DNA from 2 places in the Starkeya sp. ORNL1 genome. Region 2 is predicted to be linked to the other one. Evidence: predicted binding sites of a transcription regulator. Region 2 holds the regulator's gene; the other holds the start of a gene.
What was found. Region 2 encodes HrcA, which represses chaperone genes, less so after heat shock. Its sites were predicted from a motif close to GTTAGCACTCNCNNNNNGNGAGTGCTAAC; they were not measured.
Positions count from the first base shown of each region.

Region 1: the regulator HrcA is predicted to act here: its motif matches at 7,674-7,702, upstream of groES (co-chaperone GroES).

Region 1 is NZ_CP048834.1:2,581,664-2,592,331, reverse strand. Features, by position in the region: gene G3545_RS12460 (acetoacetate--CoA ligase) at 1-555, opposite strand, end outside; gene G3545_RS12455 (AsmA-like C-terminal region-containing protein) at 799-2,610, shown strand; gene G3545_RS12450 (ATP-binding protein) at 2,730-5,969, opposite strand; gene G3545_RS12445 (phasin family protein) at 6,178-6,720, shown strand; gene G3545_RS12440 (phasin) at 7,001-7,528, shown strand; gene groES (co-chaperone GroES) at 7,756-8,052, shown strand; gene groL (chaperonin GroEL) at 8,165-9,805, shown strand; gene G3545_RS12425 (dienelactone hydrolase family protein) at 10,220-10,668, shown strand, end outside.
Region 2 is NZ_CP048834.1:3,912,714-3,923,381, reverse strand. Features, by position in the region: gene hisA (1-(5-phosphoribosyl)-5-[(5-phosphoribosylamino)methylideneamino]imidazole-4-carboxamide isomerase) at 1-82, shown strand, start outside; gene hisF (imidazole glycerol phosphate synthase subunit HisF) at 94-897, shown strand; gene G3545_RS18640 (phosphoribosyl-ATP diphosphatase) at 894-1,223, shown strand; gene coaA (type I pantothenate kinase) at 1,335-2,291, shown strand; gene G3545_RS18630 (alpha-ketoglutarate-dependent dioxygenase AlkB) at 2,300-2,938, shown strand; gene G3545_RS18625 (hypothetical protein) at 2,948-3,889, shown strand; gene grpE (nucleotide exchange factor GrpE) at 4,070-4,693, opposite strand; gene hrcA (heat-inducible transcriptional repressor HrcA) at 4,778-5,878, opposite strand; gene G3545_RS18610 (multidrug efflux SMR transporter) at 5,953-6,276, opposite strand; gene G3545_RS18605 (helix-turn-helix domain-containing protein) at 6,353-6,775, shown strand; gene rph (ribonuclease PH) at 6,867-7,580, shown strand; gene G3545_RS18595 (non-canonical purine NTP pyrophosphatase) at 7,583-8,257, shown strand; gene hemW (radical SAM family heme chaperone HemW) at 8,262-9,446, shown strand; gene G3545_RS18585 (penicillin-binding protein activator) at 9,573-10,668, opposite strand, start outside.

The DNA of each region.
Region 1 (10,668 bases), 1.3 Mb from region 2:
GAAGCGGTCGAGGATGCCGCGCTCGCCGAAGTCCGGCGAGCAGGAGGAGAACACCGCGCCGATCGAAGTCGCCGCCAGCATGATGGCGATGGTTTCCGGCATGTTCGGCATAGTGGCGGCGACGCGGTCGCCGGCGCCGACGCCGAGCGCGCGCAGGCCCTGCTGCAGGCGCGAGACCTGGGCGGCGAGCTCGCCATAGGTGACGTGGCGCTCCACCTTGTCCTCGCCGCGGAACACCATGGCGAGGCTGTCGGCGGCGCGCGGCCGCAGCAGGTTCTCGGCATAGTTCAGTCGCGCCTCGGGGAAGAAATGCGCGCCCGGCATCTTGTCGCCGTCGGTGAGCCGGATGGCGCCCTGGTCGCCGATGACGTCACCGAAGCGCCACACCTCGCTCCAGAAAGCACCGGGTTCGGTCACCGACCAGTCGTGCAGGTCGCGATAGTTGCCCAGCTTGGTATTGTATTGCCGATTCACATCGCCAATGAGGGCGGTGACAGCACTGCGGGCGATCCGCTCCGGGCTTGGTGTCCAAAGCGGCAAGCTGTCCGCAACCATATATTCCTCCAGCATTCCGCCGGGTCTTTCAGTGCCCGGAATTAACGACATGTATGGACAAATTCATAGCCGCCGCGCCGCCTCCTGTCAGGCCATCAAACAGACACAGTGGAAAATGATGTTGCAGGCGCCTCAGGCGGCCTTTTCCACGTCGCTGCGGCAGCCCGGATCGGCGGGGTCCTGTTTCTCAGGCGCTTTCCTCCAGCGCTTCGCCGTTCCGACGACAGATCCGAATCGAGCTCCATGAAGCGACTAGTCCCACTTCTGCTGCTGCCTCTCCTGCTGGTGCTCGGCGCCGCGGTGGCGGCGCCCAAGCTGGCGTCGGAAGAGCGGCTGCGGGCGGAGGCATTGACGGCGCTCGGTGAGGTCGCAGGCGTCGCGCCGCACATCACGGGCAAGGTCGGCTTCGTCGTGCTGCCCTGGCCGGCGATCGAGATCGAAGGCCTCTCGCTCGGCAGCGACGCTCTGGCCTCGCTCAGCGTGCCGCAGGCGCGCATCGTGCTCCATATAATGCCGCTGCTGACCGGGCAGGTGCGGCCCCTGCGTATCGAACTCGACCAGCCGGAGCTGGTGATCGCGGACGGCGCTTTTCGGGACGCCTCGCCGCTCGGCGCGTTGGTCGGCCAGCTTGGTACCGATAGCCACAGCGCCAGCCTCAGGGTGAGCGGCGGCCGGCTGGTGGTCCGCCAAGGCGTGGCGCCGCTCGCCGTTCTCCAGCAGGTCGATGGCGATATCTCCTGGCGCGGCGGGCGCGACCTCGCCGTCGAAGGCAGCGCCGATTGGCGGGGCGAGCGCCTCGACACCAAGCTGCGCTTCAATGAGCTGGGCGCACTGGCGCAGGGCCAGGCCGCGCGCGCCCGGTTCTCGGTCTCCGGCGCGCCCTTCGCCTTCAAATTCGACGGCACGGCGAAGTTCGCGGGCGAGCCGGTGGCGGAAGGCGATGTCAGCCTCTCCTCGGCCAAGCTGCGCGATCTGTTGAGTTGGCTCGATATCGATACGCCGACGCGCGAGGGCTTCGGTCCGTTCTCGCTGCAGGCACGCGCGCTGCTTGAGCCGGGCAGCGCCGCCATCAGCAATGCCAGCATCGAGCTCGACGGCAATCGCAGCGAAGGCGGCTTCACGCTGCGTAATGATCTCGGCCGCATCGTGGTGCAGGGCAGCTTTGCCGCCGGCACGCTCGATCTGTCGTCGTATGGAAAGCTCGCCATTTCCGATCCGGACAACGGCTATTGGAGTCGCACGCGGCTTGATCTCGCGCCGCTCAAGAGCGTGGATCTCGATCTCCGGCTCTCCGCCGGCGAGGTACGGGCCGGGGATTCCTCGATCGACCACGTCGCCGCCAGCGCACTCTTGAAGGGCGGGCGGCTCGCCCTCACCGTCGGCGACGCGGAAGCCTGGAACGGCAGATTCCGCGCTGCTGCCAACATCGCCGCCTCGGCCTCGGGGCCCGGCGCCGACATCCGCATCGAGCTCGCCGGCACCGACGTCGATCTCGAAACCTCGCTCGGCGACCTGTTCCAGCTCGAGCGCCTGCAGGGCACCGGCACCTTCCGTGTCGTGCTCGGCGGCAGCGGCGAGAGCGTTTCCGATATTGCCGGCGACCTCTCCGGCTCCATGACGCTCAACGCGGCGCCGGGCGCCATTCTCGGCATCGATGTCGCCCGCGTGCTCGGCCGCCTGGAAAGCCGGCCGCTGTCCGGCAGCGGGAGCCTGCGCGGCGGGCGTACCCCCTTCGACACGCTCGACGGCAAGGCGACGGTGGCGCAGGGCGTCGCGCATATTGACGAACTCAACGTGGCAAGCCCGGCGGTGCGCATCGCCGTGGGCGGCGACATCTCCATCGGGCGCCGCGACCTCGATCTCAAGGGCGTCGCCAGCCTGGTCCCCGTCGCCGGCGAGGCCGCGACGTCCAGTTTCGACCTGCCCTTTGTAGCGCAGGGACCCTGGGACAGCCCGTTCCTGCTGCCCGACCCGCAGGCGCTGATCCGCCGCTCCGGCGCGGCGCGCCCGCTGCTCGGCACCGAGGCGGTCGGCGCGGTGACGCCGGCGCCCTGAATTCCGAAAGCGTCATCCCGGCCGTAGGCGTAGCCGGAGAGCCGGGATCGTAAGAAGGCAGAGAGCGTCACGCGATCCCGGATACGGCCTAACGCCCGTTCCGGGATGACAACTCTTGGCTACTCTGCCAGCACCCGTGTCGAGGGGAAGGTGATCTCCACCATCGTGCCGGCATCGACCGCGCTGCGGATCGAGAAGCTCGCCCGATTGGCCTCGGCCAGCGCCTTGGTGAGCGGCAGGCCGAGCCCGGTGCCGCCGGAGCCCGAGCGGCCGGAGGTGGCGAGCTGGCGGAACGGTTCCATGGCGGTGGCGATGTCGGTCTCCGACATGCCGATGCCGGTGTCGCGCACCCTCAGCACCACTTCGCCGCCCTCGGTGAGCGCGGTGGAGAGGATGACCTGGCCGCCCGGCCGGCTGAACTTGATCGAGTTGGAGACGAGGTTCAGCACGATCTGCCGCATCGAGCGCGCATCCGCCACCACCGGTGGCAAATCGGCCGCCAGCGAGGAGCGGATGATGACGCGCTCGCGATTGGCCTGCGGCTGCATGATCGCCATGCACTGCTGCACGATCTCGTTGAGCGCGACGCTCGTGAAGGCGAGGTCGAGCTTGCCGGCCTCGATCTTGGAGAGGTCGAGCAAATCGTTGATGAGCGAGATCAGGTGCCCGCCGGAGGCGTGGATGTCGCGTAAATAGTCGCGGTAGCGTTCATTCTCGATCGGCCCGAAACGCTCCTCCATCATCACTTCCGAGAAGCCGATGATGGCGTTGAGCGGGGTGCGGATCTCGTGGCTGATCTTGGCGAGGAAGTCCGACTTGGCGAGGTTCGCACGCTCGGCGAGCCGTTTGGCCTCGGTCAGTTCCTCCTCGGCGCGCTTCCATTGGGTGATGTCGCGCAGCACCGCGCAGAACTTGCCGGCATCCTCGCCGACCCGCCCGACGGTCATGAACAGCGGGATCAGTCCGCCCTCGCGGACCCGGCCGATCACCTCGCGCCCGTCATTCAGCACGCTGGCGACGCCGTTGGAGGCGAGGCCGTCGAGATAGTCCACCGCCGCGCGCCGGCTCTCGGGGGCGAACAGCAAGGTGAAGCTCTCGCCATGGAGCTCGCTGGATTCGAAGCCGAACAGCGCTTCCGCCGAGCGGTTCATGCTGAGGATGATGCCGTCCTTGTCGATCAGCACCACGCCGTCGGTCGCGGTGTCGAGGATGGCGCGCAGTTCGCGGGTGGTGGCTTCGGCCTCGCGCAAGGCGAGCTCGGCGGTGCGCAGGCGCTCGTCGAAGCCGGAGCCGGCGCGCCGCAGCACATAGAGCATCGCCGTGCCGCCTTCCCAGGGCGCCGACATCAGCCGCGCTTCGACCGGGATGTGCTCGCCGCCGGACTTGACCATGGTGAGGGCACGCGCGCCGTCCGCCTCATCCGAGGAGCCGGCCTCGCCGAACAGTCCGGCTAGGCCGCCGGCGGCTTCCAGCGCGGCGGCGTCGGCATAGCCGCTCCAGTCGAGCAGCGCGCGATTGGCATAGAGCAACTGGTCGCCGCGATAGACCACGACGCCGAGCGGCAGGCGGTCGAGGATCGGCCGCTCGGCCTCGGTCAGCAGTCGGCGGAAACCCTCGGTCTCCGGCGCCGGCGGCAGCGCGAGGTCGAGCAGTTCCGACGCCGAGGGCTCGGGGCGGGCAGCTTCCGCCAGTATGGGCGGCTCGGGCTGGGCAGCCGCGGGTGGCGTCGTGGCTTCGGCCGGCTTCAGCTGCACGACCGATGACGGCTCCAGGGGCCGGGGCGGCTGTGCAGCGGGCGGGGCTGGTGGTTCGGGAAAGGTGGTGTCGTCGACGCCTTCCAGCCGCGCGCCCAGCGCCCGGGCGATCTCGCGGAAGGCGTTGCGCTCGCCGGCGCTGAGTCCGGCCCAGGAGGCGCGCGCGGCATCGCCCGATCCGTCCGACCCGGCGCGCAGCGGCACGACGTTCGGCGAGGACGGCACGATGCTCAGCACCACGCGCACCGGCGGTTGTTCGGCGGCGGGAGCGGAAGCGGAAGCGGGTGGGGCAAGCCGTTCGGCGGTAAGCGGCTCGGAGGGTTCGGAGGCGGCAGTGACCGGAGCCTCGGGTTCGACGGACAAGTCGAGTTCGACCGGTGCTTCGGGCTCAGTAGCCGCTTGAGTTTCGGCTGGCGCTTCGTGGGGAGCAGGCGTCTCCACCACGTCCTGAATGCTTGGCGCGTCAGTCGGCTGGTCGTTGGTCGCCGTCCCCTCCACCCTCATGGCCGGGCTTGACCCGGCCACCCAGGCTTCATCCGGGTGCGGGCGCTCTGGCTGGGTCCCCGGGTCAAGCCCCGGGATGAGGGCCGATAGGGAATTTTCGGTCAGGCCTCGAGGGGATTTTGTCGACGCGTCCGGCGCTGCGGGCCGTTCGTCGCGCGGTGCCTCCTCGACCGCGGACGACTCCGCGGCCGTCGCTTTCGATGCTGCCGCCGTCTCATGCGCCAACGACAGCGCGAAGCCGCGCATGCCGTCGCCGCGCATCGGCACGCCGCCGATCTCGAGGAACAGCGGATCACCGGCGAGCGTCGCGAGACGCACACCCAAACGGCTGAAACTGACTCTACCCGTCGCCGCCTGATGCGCCGCGGGTGCGCCGAGCGCTGCCCAGTCGCTGCCGTCAAGATCGTCGGCGTCTCGTCCGAGGGCTGCCGCCAGCCGCGGATCGACGGCGCGGAAACGGCCGTCGCCATCGGTCTGCCAGAACCAGCGCGCCCGGCCCGCCGTCAATGCCGGCGCAGGTAGGGTGGCTTCGGCAACTGGCTCGGCCGGAGGAGGGGCGGCGGGTTCCGCCGCAACGGGCTCATCTGGCGCAGGCACCCCTGCCTCGCCCGCTTCGATAGGCGGCTCAACCGCCGCCGGTTCCTCGGCCGCCGGTTCCGGCGCGGCGGGCGGCACGGCGACATTCGCAGTGACGGGCGGCGCCGTCGGCACGGCAGCCTGCGGCTGACCGAGCGCGGGCGCACCGGGCGGGGCAATCAGAACGGCGCGGGCGCCGGGCACGCCGAGGAGCGAGCAGCCGACCAGCGTCGCGCTCATCTGGCCGGGCAGGCGCAGCCGCTCCAGCCGCGGCGGCCGGCCAGGGCGCAGCGTCGCCGCGATGCGGGCGATGCGGGCGGCGAGATCCGACGGCAACCGCGTGGCGGCGCCGAGGCGGCTGCCCGCATTGGCCGCGACGACGGTACCATCCTCGCGCACCAGCAACGCCGGCCCGGCGCTCTCCAGCACGGGACGCGCGAGCGCACGCAGCGCCTCCTCGGGAGAGGCGGTGGGCGGTGCGGTCGTGGTCGGTGGCCGGGGCGTATCGTCGGGCGGCGTGTTCATAAGCTCTCGGTTGTGTCGTCAGACTGTGGCGGAAGCACGCTTCCGACAATAGTTCCGGCCCGGCCCACGCGCCATGCGCGCAACCGGTCCCGGCCTCATCATCGCCGCAACGGGTTAACCGCTCACGACCAGGACATGGTTCGCGAAAGTTGAACGACTTCTGCGAAAAGATCACGCGCCTGCGGTCTGAAACGAGAGCACATTCTCATTGTTCGCCCGGATTGCGGGCAAACCGACGAAGCTCGCGCCGGGACACAGGAAAGCCATTGCCTTTTACACCGCGTATCATACTTTAGTTTTAGACGGGCGCGTCGCCGATCGCGCAAGGTCTGGCGACCGGATGCGGAGGCGGCCAATGACTGAGCAACCGAACCTCGAAATTCCCGGTGAACTCCGCACTATAGCGGAGACCAGCATCGAGCAGGCGCGCAAGGCGCTCGACAGCCTGATCGGCGCTGCGCACCGTGCCATCGACGAGACCGAGCATCGGGTCGACACCGCCCAGGGCGGCGTGCGCGAGTTGAGTCGCAAGACCATCGGCTTTGCCGAGGCCAATGTGGCGGCGAGCTTCGATTTCGCCGCCCGGCTGGCCAAGGCGCGCACGCTGGACGAGTGGGTGAAGCTGCATTCTGAATTCGCCATGGAACAGACCCGCCGCTTTTCTGAGCAGGCCAAGGCAATCAGCGCGAGCGGTGCCGCATTTGCGAAGGCCGCCGAGCCAAAGCGTGCATCTGCGAAGGCAAAAGGCTGAAATTAGCAAAATTGGCCTTGCCGTGGCTGCGCTGCGGTGAAATCATGTTGCAGTGCAAGCTGAGTAGCTCGCTCGAAACGAAAAAATCGCAACGGCGACGCATATTGTGCACTGCAACATATTGCTGCAGTGCACAAACGGTGCTATGCCTCTCCGTAAGCGGTTAGCAGATCGAAACGCCTTCGCTGCCGCATCGTTGAACAAAGTCTGACCGTCATGCCGCGGAAACGGTCAGATTTCGCGATCGTTCCAGTGCCCCCGCGAACAGGAGGTTGCCCCCATGTCTGAGGCTGAAATCACGCCGACCCCCGCTACCCCCAAAAAGGCCGCCAAGGCCGCCGCCGCTGCCTTCGAGACAGCGGCTGCCAAGTTCGAGACTCCGAAGTTTGAAGTTCCGAAGTTCGACGTGCCCTCGCTCGAAGTGCCCGCCGTGGTGCGCGAGATGGCCGAGAAGAGCGTGCAGAATGCCCGCGAAGCCTATGAGAAGATGAAGTCGACAGCCGAAGAGACTTCCGACCTCATCGAAGACACCTACGCGACCGCTTCGAAGGGCGTGACCGAGTACAATACCGTTGCGCTGGAATCGTTCCGCACCAATGTGAACGCGGCGTTTGACTATTTCGGCGCGCTGCTCGCCACCAAGAGCGTGTCGGAAGCGGTCGAACTCTCCACCAGCCACCTGCGCAAGCAGTTCGACGTGCTCTCCGGCCAGGCCAAGGAACTTTCGGTGATCGCCCAGAAGGTGGCGACCGATACCGCCGAGCCGTTCAAGGCGTCGGTCGAGAAGAACTTCAAGAAGGTGGCCTGAGCCTCCTTCTGATCGTTCCGGGGCTTCACGCCCGGTCCGCTCCCGCGGGCCGGGCGTTTTGCATTCACCACGGTGCCCGCTTCCGGCCTGACTAGGCCCGACTCCGCTTGACACCTTCTGGCGCTCTGCCTATCTCGGCCTCGGCTCTGGCACTCCCCGGGAGTGAGTGCCAGAGGCCGGCCCCACGGAGCGCCGCGGCGGCGCAACAGGAAGACCGAGGAACACCTATGGCCAAGCTGAAATTCCGTCCCCTGCATGACCGCATCGTGGTGAAGCGCCTCGATGCCGAAGAGAAGACTGCGGGCGGCATCATCATCCCCGACACCGCCAAGGAAAAGCCCTCGCAGGGCGAAGTGCTCGCGGTCGGCTCCGGCGCCCGCGACGAGGCCGGCAAGCTTGTCCCGCTGGACGTCAAGGCTGGCGACAAGGTGCTGTTCGGCAAGTGGTCGGGCACCGAAGTGAAGATCGACGGCCAGGATCTCCTCATCATGAAGGAATCCGACGTCATGGGCATCGTCGGCTGACGCTGCGCCTTCCCCATATCGATCCGGCGCCTGTCGCCGCGGGACATCCCCGCGGATCCTCCCTTCGCGGGAGCTGGCGGCGCCGGCGGCAAACCGACAAGGAGTAGGCCACATGGCTGCCAAAGAAGTAAAATTCTCCTCCGATGCGCGTGACAAGATGCTCCGCGGCGTCGACATCCTCGCCAATGCCGTCAAGGTGACGCTCGGCCCCAAGGGCCGCAACGTCGTCATCGAGAAGAGCTTCGGCGCCCCGCGCATCACCAAGGACGGCGTCACCGTCGCCAAGGAGATCGAGCTCGAGGATCGCTTCGAGAATCTCGGCGCCCAGCTGGTGCGTGAAGTCGCTTCCAAGACCAACGACACCGCCGGCGACGGCACCACCACCGCCACCGTGCTGGCGCAGGCCATCGTGAAGGAAGGCGCCAAGTCGGTCGCCGCCGGCATGAACCCGATGGACCTGAAGCGCGGCATCGACCTCGCCGTCGCCGAGGCGATCAAGGACATTTCCAAGCGCGCCAAGAAGGTGAAGAACACCGACGAAGTCGCCCAGGTCGGCACCATCTCCGCCAATGGCGACGCCTCGATCGGCCAGATGATCGCCGGCGCGATGCAGAAGGTCGGCAATGAGGGTGTCATCACCGTCGAGGAAGCCAAGACCGCCGAGACCGAGCTCGAAGTGGTCGAGGGCATGCAGTTCGACCGGGGCTACCTCTCGCCCTACTTCATCACCAATGCCGAGAAGATGGTCGCCGACCTCGAAGACGCCTACCTGCTGATCTTCGACAAGAAGCTCTCGGGTCTCCAGGCGATCCTCCCGGTCCTCGAGCAGATCGTCCAGTCCGGCAAGCCGCTCGTCATCGTGGCGGAAGACGTCGAGGGCGAGGCCCTGGCCACGCTCGTCGTCAACAAGCTGCGCGGCGGCCTCAAGGTCGCGGCGGTGAAGGCTCCGGGCTTCGGCGATCGCCGCAAGGCCATGCTGGAAGACATCGCCATCCTCACCGGTGGCCAGGTCATCTCCGAAGACCTCGGCATCAAGCTGGAGAGCGTCAATCTCGCCATGCTCGGCCGCGCCAAGAAGGTGATCATCGAGAAGGAAAAGACCACCATCGTCGATGGCGCCGGCAAGAAGAAGGACATCGAAGGCCGCGTCGCGCAGATCAAGGCGCAGATCGAGGAGACCACCTCGGACTACGACCGCGAGAAGCTGCAGGAGCGTCTGGCCAAGCTCGCCGGCGGCGTCGCGGTGATCCGCGTCGGCGGCGCGACCGAAGTCGAAGTGAAGGAAAAGAAGGACCGCGTCGACGACGCGCTGAACGCCACCCGCGCTGCGGTGGAAGAAGGCATCGTCCCGGGCGGCGGCATTGCCCTGCTGCGCGCCAAGAAGGCGGTGGAGAAGCTGACCTCCGACAATCCCGACATCGCTGCCGGCATCAAGATCGTGCTGCGCGCGCTGGAAGCCCCGATCCGCCAGATCGCCGAGAATGCAGGCGTGGAAGGCTCGATCGTGGTCGGCAAGGTGCAGGAATCGAAGGACCAGAACTTCGGCTTCAACGCCCAGACCGAGCAGTTCGTCGACATGATCGCCTCCGGCATCGTCGACCCGGCCAAGGTCGTGCGCACCGCTCTGCAGGACGCGGCTTCCGTGTCCGGCCTGCTGGTCACCACCGAAGCCCTGATCGCCGACCTGCCGAAGCCCCCGTCGGGCGCCCCGGCCATGCCGGGCGGCGGCGGCATGGGCGGCATGGACTTCTGATGTCGCGCTAAGCCGCCCGGCAATCGCCAAGAACCCGAAGTCGGCCAAGGCCGACTTCGGCGGGCGGCGGCGGCATGGGCGGCATGGACTTCTGATGTCGCGCTAAGCCGCCCGGCAATCGCCAAGAACCCGAAGTCGGCCAAGGCCGACTTCGGCGGGCGGCGGCGGCATGGGCGGCATGGACTTCTGAGTCCAGCCTCTTCAGGCGTCATCCCGGCCGCAGCGCAGCGAAGAGCCGGGATCGCGCAACGGAAGAGAGCGTCCAGCGATCCCGGATACGGCCTTGCGGCCGTTCCGGGATGACGATGGAAGCAATGTTCGAGAGGCCGCCTTCGGGCGGCCTCTCTCATTTCTGATGTGCGCTTCGCTTCGATCCGGTCCACCTTGCCGCCCCAAACGTCAGGGAGGCAGCGGATGGACCAGCGCATCATCGATCTCTATGACCGCTTCACCCACGGCCAGCTCGGCCGGCGGGAATTCATGGACCGGCTCGCCACCGTGGCCGGCTCCATGGCAGCGGCGGCCGCCATGCTGCCCTTGCTCACCAATGATTATGCCCAGGCCGCGCAAGTGGCCGAGGACGACAAGCGCCTCGACATCTCGACCACCGGCTACCCGTCCGGTGCGACCACGGTGAGCGGCTATCTGGTGCGGGCCAAGCGCGTCGACGCCAAGCGGCCGGCGGTCATCGTCATCCACGAGAACCGCGGCCTCAATCCGCACATCAAGGACGTCACCCGCCGTCTCGCGCTCGACGGCTTCCTCGCCTTCGGCGTCGACCTGCTCTCGTCCGATGGCGGCACGCCCGCTGATGAGGACAAGGCGCGCGACATGATCGGCAAGCTCGACGGCCCGGCGACGGT
Region 2 (10,668 bases):
CGCCATCACCGGGCGTGCGCTCTATGACGGCCGGCTCGACGCCCGCGCAGCTCTGTCGCTGATCGCCGGGCTGCCGCTATGAGCGAGAATGAGATGGTGCAGGAATCTCGGCTTAAAGTGCGCGTCATACCGTGCCTCGACGTCAAGGACGGCCGAGTCGTCAAGGGCGTGCGCTTCGTCGATCTGCGCGACGCCGGCGATCCGGTGGAGGCGGCGAAGGCCTATGATGCCGCCGGCGCCGATGAACTCTGCTTCCTCGACATCACCGCCAGCCATGAGGCGCGCGGCACGCTGATCGATGTCGTCAGCCGCACCGCCGAGCAATGCTTCATGCCGCTCACTGTCGGCGGCGGGGTGCGCACGGTGGAGGACATCCGCGCGCTGCTGAACGCCGGTGCCGACAAGGTCTCGATCAACACCGCCGCTGTCTCCAATCGGCAGTTCGTGCGCGAGGCGGCGGAAAAGTTCGGCGAGCAGTGCATCGTCGTCGCCATCGATGCCAAGAAGGTCTCCGCGCCAGGCGAAGAAGACCGCTGGGAGATCTTCACCCATGGCGGGCGTAACCGCACCGGCCTCGATGCGGTGGAGTATGCCCGCGAAGTGGTGGCGCTCGGCGCCGGCGAGATCCTGCTGACCTCGATGGACCGCGACGGCACCGGCGAGGGCTTCGACCTCGCTTTGACCCGCGCCATATCCGACGCCGTGCCGGTGCCGGTGATCGCCTCCGGCGGCGTCGGCACGCTCGATCATCTGGTGGATGGCATCAGGGAAGGCCGCGCCTCGGCGGTGCTTGCCGCCTCGATCTTCCATTTCGGCACCTTCACCGTTGGTGCCGCCAAGCAGCGCCTCGCCGAGGCCGGCCTGCCGGTGCGCCGCAGCGTCGAGGCCGGCCGATGAGCAAATCGCGTTTCACCCTCGACGATCTGGCGGCCTCCATTGCCGCCCGCGCGAGCGGCGGAGGCAAGCCGTCCTATACGCGCAGCCTGCTCGACAAGGGCGTTGCCAAATGCGCCCAGAAGCTCGGCGAGGAGGCGGTTGAGACCGCGCTCGCCGCGGTCGCCGGCGACAGCAAGGCGGTCGTCGGGGAAGCTGCCGACCTGCTTTTCCACCTGCTGGTGGTGCTGAAAGCAAGGGACATACCGCTTGACGAGGTTTATGCCGAATTGGCACGGCGCACAGCGCAATCCGGCATTGAGGAAAAGGCATCGCGCCCGGCGGGCTGAACCTCCTATATTGTCGTGCTGAGCCGGCTGCGCATGGCGGAAAATCGTGGTATACGGTCGACCAACGCCGGGCAACTCCAAGACCCGGGCGATCGGGTGAGGACTGCGCTTATGGAGATGAAGGTCGATCCGGGGCTGTCGCCCTTTCGCAATTTCACGCGCGAGGAATGGGCGGCGTTGCGTGCCGACACGCCGCAGCCGCTGCGCGACGACGAGATTGCGCGCCTGCAGGGTCTCAATGACCGGCTTCATATCGCCGAAGTCGTCGAGATCTATCTGCCGCTCTCGCGCCTGCTGTCGATCTATGTCGGTGCCGAGCAGCGTCTCTATCGACAGATGCAGAAATTCCTCGGCCCCGAGGAAGGCGGCAAGATGCCCTACATCATCGGCGTCGCCGGCTCGGTCGCGGTCGGCAAGTCGACCACCTCGCGCGTGCTCCAGGCGCTGCTGGCCCGCTGGCCGAACACGCCGAAAGTGTCGCTGGTGACGACGGACGGCTTCCTGCTGCCCAATGCGGTGCTGGAACGCGAAGGCCTGATGAGCCGCAAGGGCTTTCCCGAGAGCTACGACGTTCCGACGCTGCTGCGCTTTCTCACCGATGTGAAGGCCGGGCGCCGCCCGGTGCGCGGCCCGGTCTATAGCCACTTCAATTACGACGTGATGCCCAACGAGACGGTCGAGGTCGACCAGCCCGACATCCTTATTGTCGAGGGGCTGAACGTGCTGCAGACCAGCCGCCCGCCCAAGGACGGCAAGGGCATACCGTTCGTCTCCGACTTCTTCGACTTCAAGATTTATATCGATGCCGACGAGGCGATCCTCGAGCGCTGGTATGTCGAGCGCTTCATGCGGCTGCGCGAGACCGCGTTCCGCGACCCCAAAGCTTATTTCCACCGCTATTCGGGCATCACCGACGAGGAGGCGGACGCCACCGCCAAGTCGATCTGGCGCAGCATCAATCTGGTCAATCTGCGCGAGAACATACTGCCCACCCGCCAGCGTGCCGACCTCATCTTGCACAAGGGCGGCGATCACGAGGTCGAGGCGGTGGCGCTCAGGAAATTGTGAGCGGGCAAATGGCGGCCGCGATCGAGATCGCCCCGGGCTGCCTGTGGTGGTCGGGCTGGCTCGACCGCCTGGGGCAGGAGGCGCTCGTCGCCGAACTGCGCGCGCTGCTCGCCGAGGCACCGCTCTTCACCCCGCGCATGCCGAAGACCGGCAAGGCGTTTTCGGTGCGCATGTCGAATTGCGGTCCGCTCGGCTGGGTTTCGGACGAGACCGGCTATCGCTACCAGGAAACCCACCCGGAAACCGGCCAGCCCTGGCCGCCCATGCCGCCGGTGCTCCGCGAGGCCTGGCGGATGCTGGCCGCCGATGCCCCGGAGGCGGAAGCCTGCCTCATCAACTGGTATGGCGAGGGCGCCCGCATGGGGCTGCACCAGGATCGTGACGAGCTGGAATTCGCCGCCCCGGTTCTGTCGCTTTCTCTCGGTGATACTGCGGTGTTTCGTATCGGCGGCACTTCGCGGCGCGATCCGACCCGTTCCATCCGCCTCGAATCCGGGGATGCCCTGCTGCTCTCCGGCTTGAGCCGGCTCGCCTTTCACGGTGTCGATCGGATCGTGCCCGGCAGCTCGACCTTGCTGAATGGGCCTGGGCGCATCAATTTGACACTACGGCGCGTGCATCCGATTGATCGTGCCCTTGAAAATTGAGGAAACGGCATGTTGAGACTTTTTGCGGGCCTGATGGTCGGGCTCTGCCTCATTTTGCCGGCGCATGCCGCCGATCCGGTCTTCGCCAGGGGCGGCTCGGTTGGCCTGGTGCCGCCCGCCGGCATGATTCCGAGCGAAATGGTGCAGGGCTTCGAGGATCGCGGCGCGCGTGCGTCCATCCTCATCGCCGAAATGCCGCCGCCGGCCTATCAGGAGGTGCGGGACAGCTTTTCCAACGCCGCAGCGCTGGCGAAGCAGGGCGTGACCATCGAGAAGCGCCGCGATGTCGAGCTCGCTGGCGGCGTCAAGGGCCAGCTGCTCTCCGGCTTCCAGAGCGTTGGCACATTGGCGCTGCGCAAATGGATCCTGCTGGCGGCCGGCGACGGCACCACCGCTCTCGTCACCGCGCAGCTTCCCGACGAGGCGAGCGCACGCTATCCGGACGCGGCCATCGAGCAGGCCTTGCTCAGCGTGGTGTTCCGTCCGCCGCCGACCACCGAGGAATTGCTGGCCAAATTGCCCTTCCGTGTCTCGCCGCTGGAAGGCTATCGCATCGTGAAGGTGCTCGGCGGTTCCGCGGTACTGCTGACCAAGGGTCCGAACGATGTGCTTGACGGCGCCGACCAGCCTTATTTCGTCGCCGCTTACGGCATGGGCGACGTGCGCGATGATGAGCGGCCGAGCTTCGCGCGGCGCGCCGTCGCCTCGGTGCCGGGCGTGCGCGAGATCAGGCTGGAGCGTGGCGGCCCGCTGCGCATCGCCGGCCAGCCGGGCTTCGAGATCATCGCCAAGGGCGAGGACGTCAAGACCGGCAAGCCAGTGAAGCTGGCGCAATGGATCAGCTTCGGCCGCAGCGGCTATGTCCGCATGATCGGCGTCGCCGCCGCCGAGGGCTTCGACACCGACTTCACAGCCATGCGGGCGCTGCGCGACGGCGTCGAGCCGAGATAAGACGGTTAGGTCGCTTCAGAGCCTGACCGAAAACTTCCAGAATGACCGTCATCCCCGGCCTTGTGCCGGGGATCTCGATCCCGGACAGCGCGTCAGAGGCCGAGATGGCCGGCACAAGGCCGGCCATGACAGGGGAAATGGACCGCTCACCTGCCCGTCGTCGAATTTTGAGTCAGGCTCTCAAGCCGCGTCCGTCTTGTCCGCGGAAGCCTCGGGCGCGGCCTTCGGGCCGCCTTTGGCGACGCCGACCAGCGCCGGCCGCAGCACGCGCCCGCCAATGGTGTAGCCGGGCTGCACCACCTGCACGATGGTGCCCGACGGTACCTCGGGGTTAGGCACCTCGAACATTGCCTGGTGCAGGTTCGGATCGAACTTGGTGCCCTCGGCCTCAATCTTGGCGACGCCGTGCTTGGTCAGCGTCTGCGTCAGCGCCCGGGACGTCAGGTCGATACCGTCCAGCACCGTCTTCAGCGTGCCATCGGCGGTCTCGCGCGCATCGGCGTCGATGGCACCGAGCGCCCGCTCGAAATCATCGGCGACGGTCAGCACGTCGCGGGCGAAATTGGCGATGCCATAGACCTTGGCGTCAGCCACTTCGCGCTCGGCGCGGCGGCGCACATTGTCGGCCTCGGCGAAGGCGCGCAGGAACTTGTCCTTCAGGCTCGCCACTTCCGCGTCGAGCCGCTCTTTCTCGGCGAGCAGCGCGCTGATGGCGTCCTCGGCGGTCGGCTCGGCCTCTTCCGAGGCCGCCGCGTTGGCAGCGATATCAGCCTCTTCCGCCGGATTGCGGTTGTCGTCGCTCATCGGAACCTCATTGGAAAATTGTTGCGGTGACCCGGTCGGGGTTCTCGCCGCACGCCCGCCATATCGGGTCAGGTTGAGGAAAAATCAAGCTGCATCGGCGCCCGGGTCGCCCAGAACGCGGCTGACGACGCGGGCGGTGAAGTCCACCATAGGTACGATACGGGCATAATTCAGCCGCGTCGGCCCGATGACGCCGAGCACGCCGACCACTCGTCCCTGCCCGTCGCGATAGGGCGCGACGATGGTGGAGGAGCCGGACAGCGAGAACAGCTTGTTCTCCGAGCCGATGAAGATGCGCAGCGCCTGCGCCTCCTCGGCGCGGCCCAGCAATTCCGCCACTTCCTGCTTGGATTCGAGGTCGTCGAACAAAAGGCGGATGCGCTCCAGATCCTCGATCGCCCTGAGGTCGTGCAGCAGCTTGGCCTGTCCGCGCACGATCAGCCGGCGCTCCGCCTTGTCGCCGCCGGACCAGCTGGCGAGCCCCGCCGCGACCACACGCGCGGTGATCTCGTCGAGTTCAGCGCGATGGGCGGCGAGCACCTTGTCCACCTCGGTCCGCAGATCCTCCAGCGTGCGCCCGCGGGTGCGGGCATTGAGGAAATTGGTTGCCTCCATCAGCGCCGAGGCCGGCAGGCCGGGCGGCAGCGGTACCAGCCGGTTCTCCACCTCGCCATCTTCGGCTACCAGGATCAGCAGCGCGCGTGAGGGATCGAGCGGCACGAACTCGATATGCTTGAGACGCACGTCGGTCTTGGTGGCGGTGACGACGCCCGCCCCGCGCGACAGGCCGGAGAGCATCGCCGAGGCTTCCGCCAGCACGCCGTCCACGGTCTTGCCGCGGGCGGCGGCGCGCACCTGCGCCTCGATGGAATTGCGCTCATCCTCGGCGATGTCGCCGATCTCCAGCAGCGCGTCGACGAAGAAGCGCAGGCCGCGTTCGGTCGGCAGCCGGCCGGCGCTGGTGTGCGGCGCGAAGATGAGGCCGGCAGCCTCCAGGTCCGCCATCACGTTGCGCACCGATGCCGGCGACAGCGTCATCGGGATGATGCGCGAGATGTTGCGCGACCCTGCCGGCTCCCCGGTGGCGAGATAGGTCTCGACGATCTGCCGGAAGATTTCTCGTGAACGTTCGTCGAGCCGGGCGAGCTCCGGGGCGCGCGCGGCGATTAGGGGGTCGAGAGCCATGATTCAGGCCGCCTTTCGATCTCCTCTATATTCGGCCAATGCGGCGGCGGTTCAAGCTGCCATTCCAAACGTCCTCAACCCTCGGTGCCGAGCAGCCGCAAGCCGGCAACAGCGACCACGATCATGGCGATGCAGGCAAGCCGCGCCGGGGATAGCGAGTCGCCGAACAATACGACGCCGAGCAGCGTGATGCCGGCCGAGCCGATACCGGTCCAGATGGCATAGGCAATGCCGGCCGGCAGCTCGCGCATGGCCAGGGTCAGCAGGAACACGCTGGCGAGCGCCGCGACGACACCGATGACGCTCGGCCCCAGCCGGGTCCAGCCCTCGGCATATTTGAGCGCCAGTGCCATCACGATCTCGACGATGCTGGCCAGCGCCAGGAACACCCAGGCCATCGACCCCTCCTTGCTTGGTTCGGCGCCACTATCGATTTATCATATGCTTCAAACAATTAGGCACCTTCAGGTAACCATGAAGCCAGCACCTGCGAGCCCATCGCCTCTGGACAACGACGCGCTCGTCCCGCCGCGGACCGGGAATGTCTATGACGCCAATTGCACCGCTCGCCATGCGCTGGAGCTGATCTCCGGCAAATGGGCGATGCTGATCCTTCCGGCGCTGGCCGACGGGCCGGTGCGCAATGGCGAACTGCTCCGCCGCATCGGCGGTATCTCGCAGAAGATGCTGACCCAGACGCTGAAGGAGCTGGAGCGCAACGGGCTGGTGATTCGCTGCGATCTCCAGATCATGCCGCTGCATGTCGAATATGAGCTGAGCCCGCTCGGCGCTTCGCTGAGCGATGCGCTCGTGGTGCTCGACCGCTGGGCCGAGCGGCACGGCGACGAGCTGGACGCTGCCCGCGAGCGCTTTGATGCCGGACCAAATCCCGGGTAACGCGCACCCGGCCAGCTTCCACGACTTGCGCCCCTTGCGGCCCACCTTGCGACGCACGTACAAGGGCAGCCGAACAACAAGGAGAAAAGCCATGCGCCCGTCCCGCCGTGCCGCCGACGAGATGCGCGCCGTCAGCTTCGAGCGCGGCGTGCTGCGCCATGCCGAGGGCTCGTGCCTGGTCAAGTTCGGCGAGACCCATGTGCTGGTCGCAGCGACGCTGGAAGAGCGCCTGCCGCCATGGCTGAAGGGCCAGGGCCGCGGCTGGGTGACGGCCGAATACGGCATGCTGCCGCGCGCCACCCATGAGCGTACCCGCCGCGAAGTCACCGCCGGCAAGCCGTCCGGCCGCACCCAGGAGATCCAGCGGCTGATCGGCCGTTCGCTCCGCGCGGTGGTGGACCTGGAGAAGCTCGGCGAGCGCCAGATCACGGTGGATTGCGACGTCATCCAGGCCGATGGCGGCACCCGCACCGCCTCCGTGACCGGTGCCTGGATCGCGCTGCACGATTGCCTCAGCTGGATGAAGGCACGCGGCATGATCCCGGCGCTGCCGCTGCGCGACAATCTTGCCGCCGTCTCCTGCGGCATCGTCGAGGGCGAAGCCCGGCTCGATCTCGACTACGCCGAGGATTCGCAGGCTGAGACCGACGTGAACTTCGTCATGACCGGCTCCGGCGGCTTCGTCGAGGTGCAGGGCACCGCGGAGAAGACGCCCTTCACCGAGGAAGAGTTCAACACCATGCTCGGCCTCGCCCGCAAGGGTGTCGGCAAGCTGGTAGATCTGCAGAAGCTGGCGGTGGCCTGAGCATGGGCGAGCACCGCCGTCTCCAGGGCAAGGTCGTCATCGCGACCCACAATCCCGGCAAGCTCGAGGAGATGCGTGGCCTGCTCGCGCCTTATGGCGTCGATGCGGTGTCCGCTGGCGAGCTCGATCTGCCGGAGCCGGACGAGACCGGGCTCACTTTCGCCGAGAACGCCCGCATCAAGGCCAATTCCGCCGCGCGGCTGGCGGGATTGCCGGCATTCGCCGACGATTCCGGTCTCTGCGTCGATGCGCTCGGTGGTGCCCCCGGCCTGCTCACCGCGCGCTGGGCGGGACCGGAGAAGGACTTTGCCGCGGCCATGGCCAAGGTCGAGGAAGGCTTGAGGGAAGCTGAAGGGACGCTTCCCGAGCAGCGCCGCGCTTACTTCATCTCCGCGCTCTGCCTTGCCTGGCCGGACGGCCATGCGGAGGATTTCGAGGGCGTGGTCGAAGGCACGCTGGTCTGGCCGCCGCGCGGTCCGGCTGGTTTCGGCTATGACCCGATGTTCCAGCCGGATGGGCAACCTGAAAACAATCCGCGTACCTTCGGCGAGATGACCGGCGCCGAGAAGCACGGATTGCCGCCGCTCGGCCGTGGCCTGTCGCACCGTGCCCGGGCCTTCATGGCGCTGGCCGAAGCCTGCCTCGGGGCGGACTTCCCGGAGGCCGATATTGGCTGATGCGATGACGTTGGAACGGCCGCCTTCAAGCCCGCCGCCGCCGCTCGATCCCGGCTTCGGCGTCTATGTGCATTGGCCGTTCTGCCTCGCCAAATGCCCCTATTGCGACTTCAATTCGCATGTCCGGCATTCCCCGCCCGACCAGGCGCGCTTCATCGCCGCCTTCAGGGCGGAGATCGCCAATGTGCGCGAGCGTATCGGCCAGCGCCGCACCGCCAGCGTGTTCTTCGGCGGCGGCACGCCCTCGTTGATGGAGCCGGCGACGGTCGGCGCGATACTCGATGCCGTCAATGAGGCCTGGCCGCTCGATGCCCGTGCCGAGGTGACGCTGGAGGCCAATCCCACCAGTGTCGAGGCCGGCCGCTTCCGCGGCTACCGCGCTGCCGGCGTCAACCGCGTCTCGCTCGGCGTGCAGGCGCTGGACGATGCCTCGCTGAAATCGCTGGGCCGCATGCATACCGCCGACGAGGCGCTGGCCGCGGTGGCGGTGGCGCGCGGCGCGTTCGAGCGGGTCTCGTTCGACCTGATCTATGCCCGCCCGAACCAGACGCCGGATGCGTGGCGCGCCGAGTTGCTGAAAGCGATCTCGGAAGGCTGCGAGCATCTCTCGCTCTACCAGCTCACCATCGAGGAGGGCACGCCCTTCGAGATGCTGTTCCGCGCCGGCAAGCTGAAGATTCCGGACGAAGACGTCGCCCGCGCGCTGTGGGACGTGACGCAGGAGACCACCCGCGAGGCCGGGCTGCCAGCCTATGAGATCTCCAACCACGCCCGTCCCGGCGCCGAGAGCCGGCATAACCTTGTTTATTGGCGCTATGGCGAATATGCCGGCATCGGCCCCGGCGCCCATGGCCGGCTCGATACCCCGGAGGGTCGCCGCGCCACCGCGGTGGAGCGCGGCCCGGAGGCCTGGCTCGGCCTGGTCGAAGCGCAGGGCCACGGCATCATCGTCGATGAGGGGCTGAGCCGGATGGAGCAGTCCGACGAGTATCTGCTGATGGGCCTGCGCCTCGCGGAGGGCATCGACCGCCACCGCTTCGCCCGGCTCTCGGGCCGCGATTTCGAGCCGGCTCGCGTCGCCGCGCTGCTGGCGGAGCGCATGATCGAGGAACTCCCCGACGGCCGCCTGCGCGTTACCCCGCAGGGCTTCCCGGTGCTCGACGCCATCGTCGCCGATCTGGCGGCTTAGTTTCCGAGTGTCATCCCGGCCGGAGGCGAAGCCGTAGAGCCGGGATCGCATGAAGTCCCGCGCATCACCTTCCTACGATCCCGGATATTGCCTGCGGCAATTCCGGGATGACGACATATGGGGAATCTAGAGCCCCGCCCCGGCACCAAAGCTCCTTGGCGCCGGCTCCAGCACGCGGGCGCCGCCGGGCTGCAGCTGCATGATGGCGAGGCCGCGCTGGTTGGTGCCGTCGCTCTTGAAGCGGAAGATGCCGTCGACGCCCGAGAAGCCTGCCGGGCTCTGGATCGCCTGGTCGGTGATGCCCATCGGGCCCTGAGACTTCACGATTGCTACCATCAGCGACACCGCATCGTGCGCCAGCGCCGCTGTGCGCGCCGGCTCGCGGCCATAGCGCGTGCGGTAGCGCTGGGCGAAGGCGCGGAAGCCGGCGGGATCCGGCGCCGCATAGATGCCGCCCGAGAGCGAGGGCGAGGCGGCCATCCTCGGGTCGTCCCACAGTCCGGTGCCCATCAGCTGCATGCGCTTGAGATCGACCCCGGCCGCGGTAAGCGCTTGCGCCAGCTGCGGCACCACGTCCGCGGCGTCGGGCAGGAAGACGGCATCCGCGGCCTGCGCCGCCGCGGCGAGGCGGCGCGCGGCATCGGCATAATTCGGCTTGTCGGTGGCGTAGCGCTCGATGCCGACGATGCGCCCGCCGGCCGCCGGTACCGCCTCGCGGAAGGCGGCCTCCACCACCGAGCCGTAGGCGTTTTCCGGCAGCAGCGCGATGAAGGAACGCTTGCCGCGGGCGGCGGCGAAGCGCACCACGCGCTCGACATCGGTCTCGGGGAGGAAGCTGAGCAGATAGACTCCCTGCGTCGCCACATTGGTGTCGGTGGAGAAGCCGACCAGCGGCAGGCTGCGCGAGCGTGCCACCTGCCCCGCCGCGGCGACGGTGTGGGCGAACAGCGGCCCGATGATCGCCCGGGCGCCCTCGTCCACCGCCTGCTGGGCTGCGGCCTGCGCGCCCTGTGAATTGCCGCCGTCATCCTTGACGATGATCCGTATGTCGGCGCCGCCGCTCTCTTCCATCGCCATCTCGGCGGCATTGCGCAGCGCCTGCGCCGCCAGGGCGGCATTGCCGGAAGCGCCGAGCGGCAGGATCAGCGTGACCGGGGTGCTCCCGGTGCCAATGACATTGGCCGGCTGCTGCTGCGCGAGCGGCTGCTCCGGTGGCAAGGCC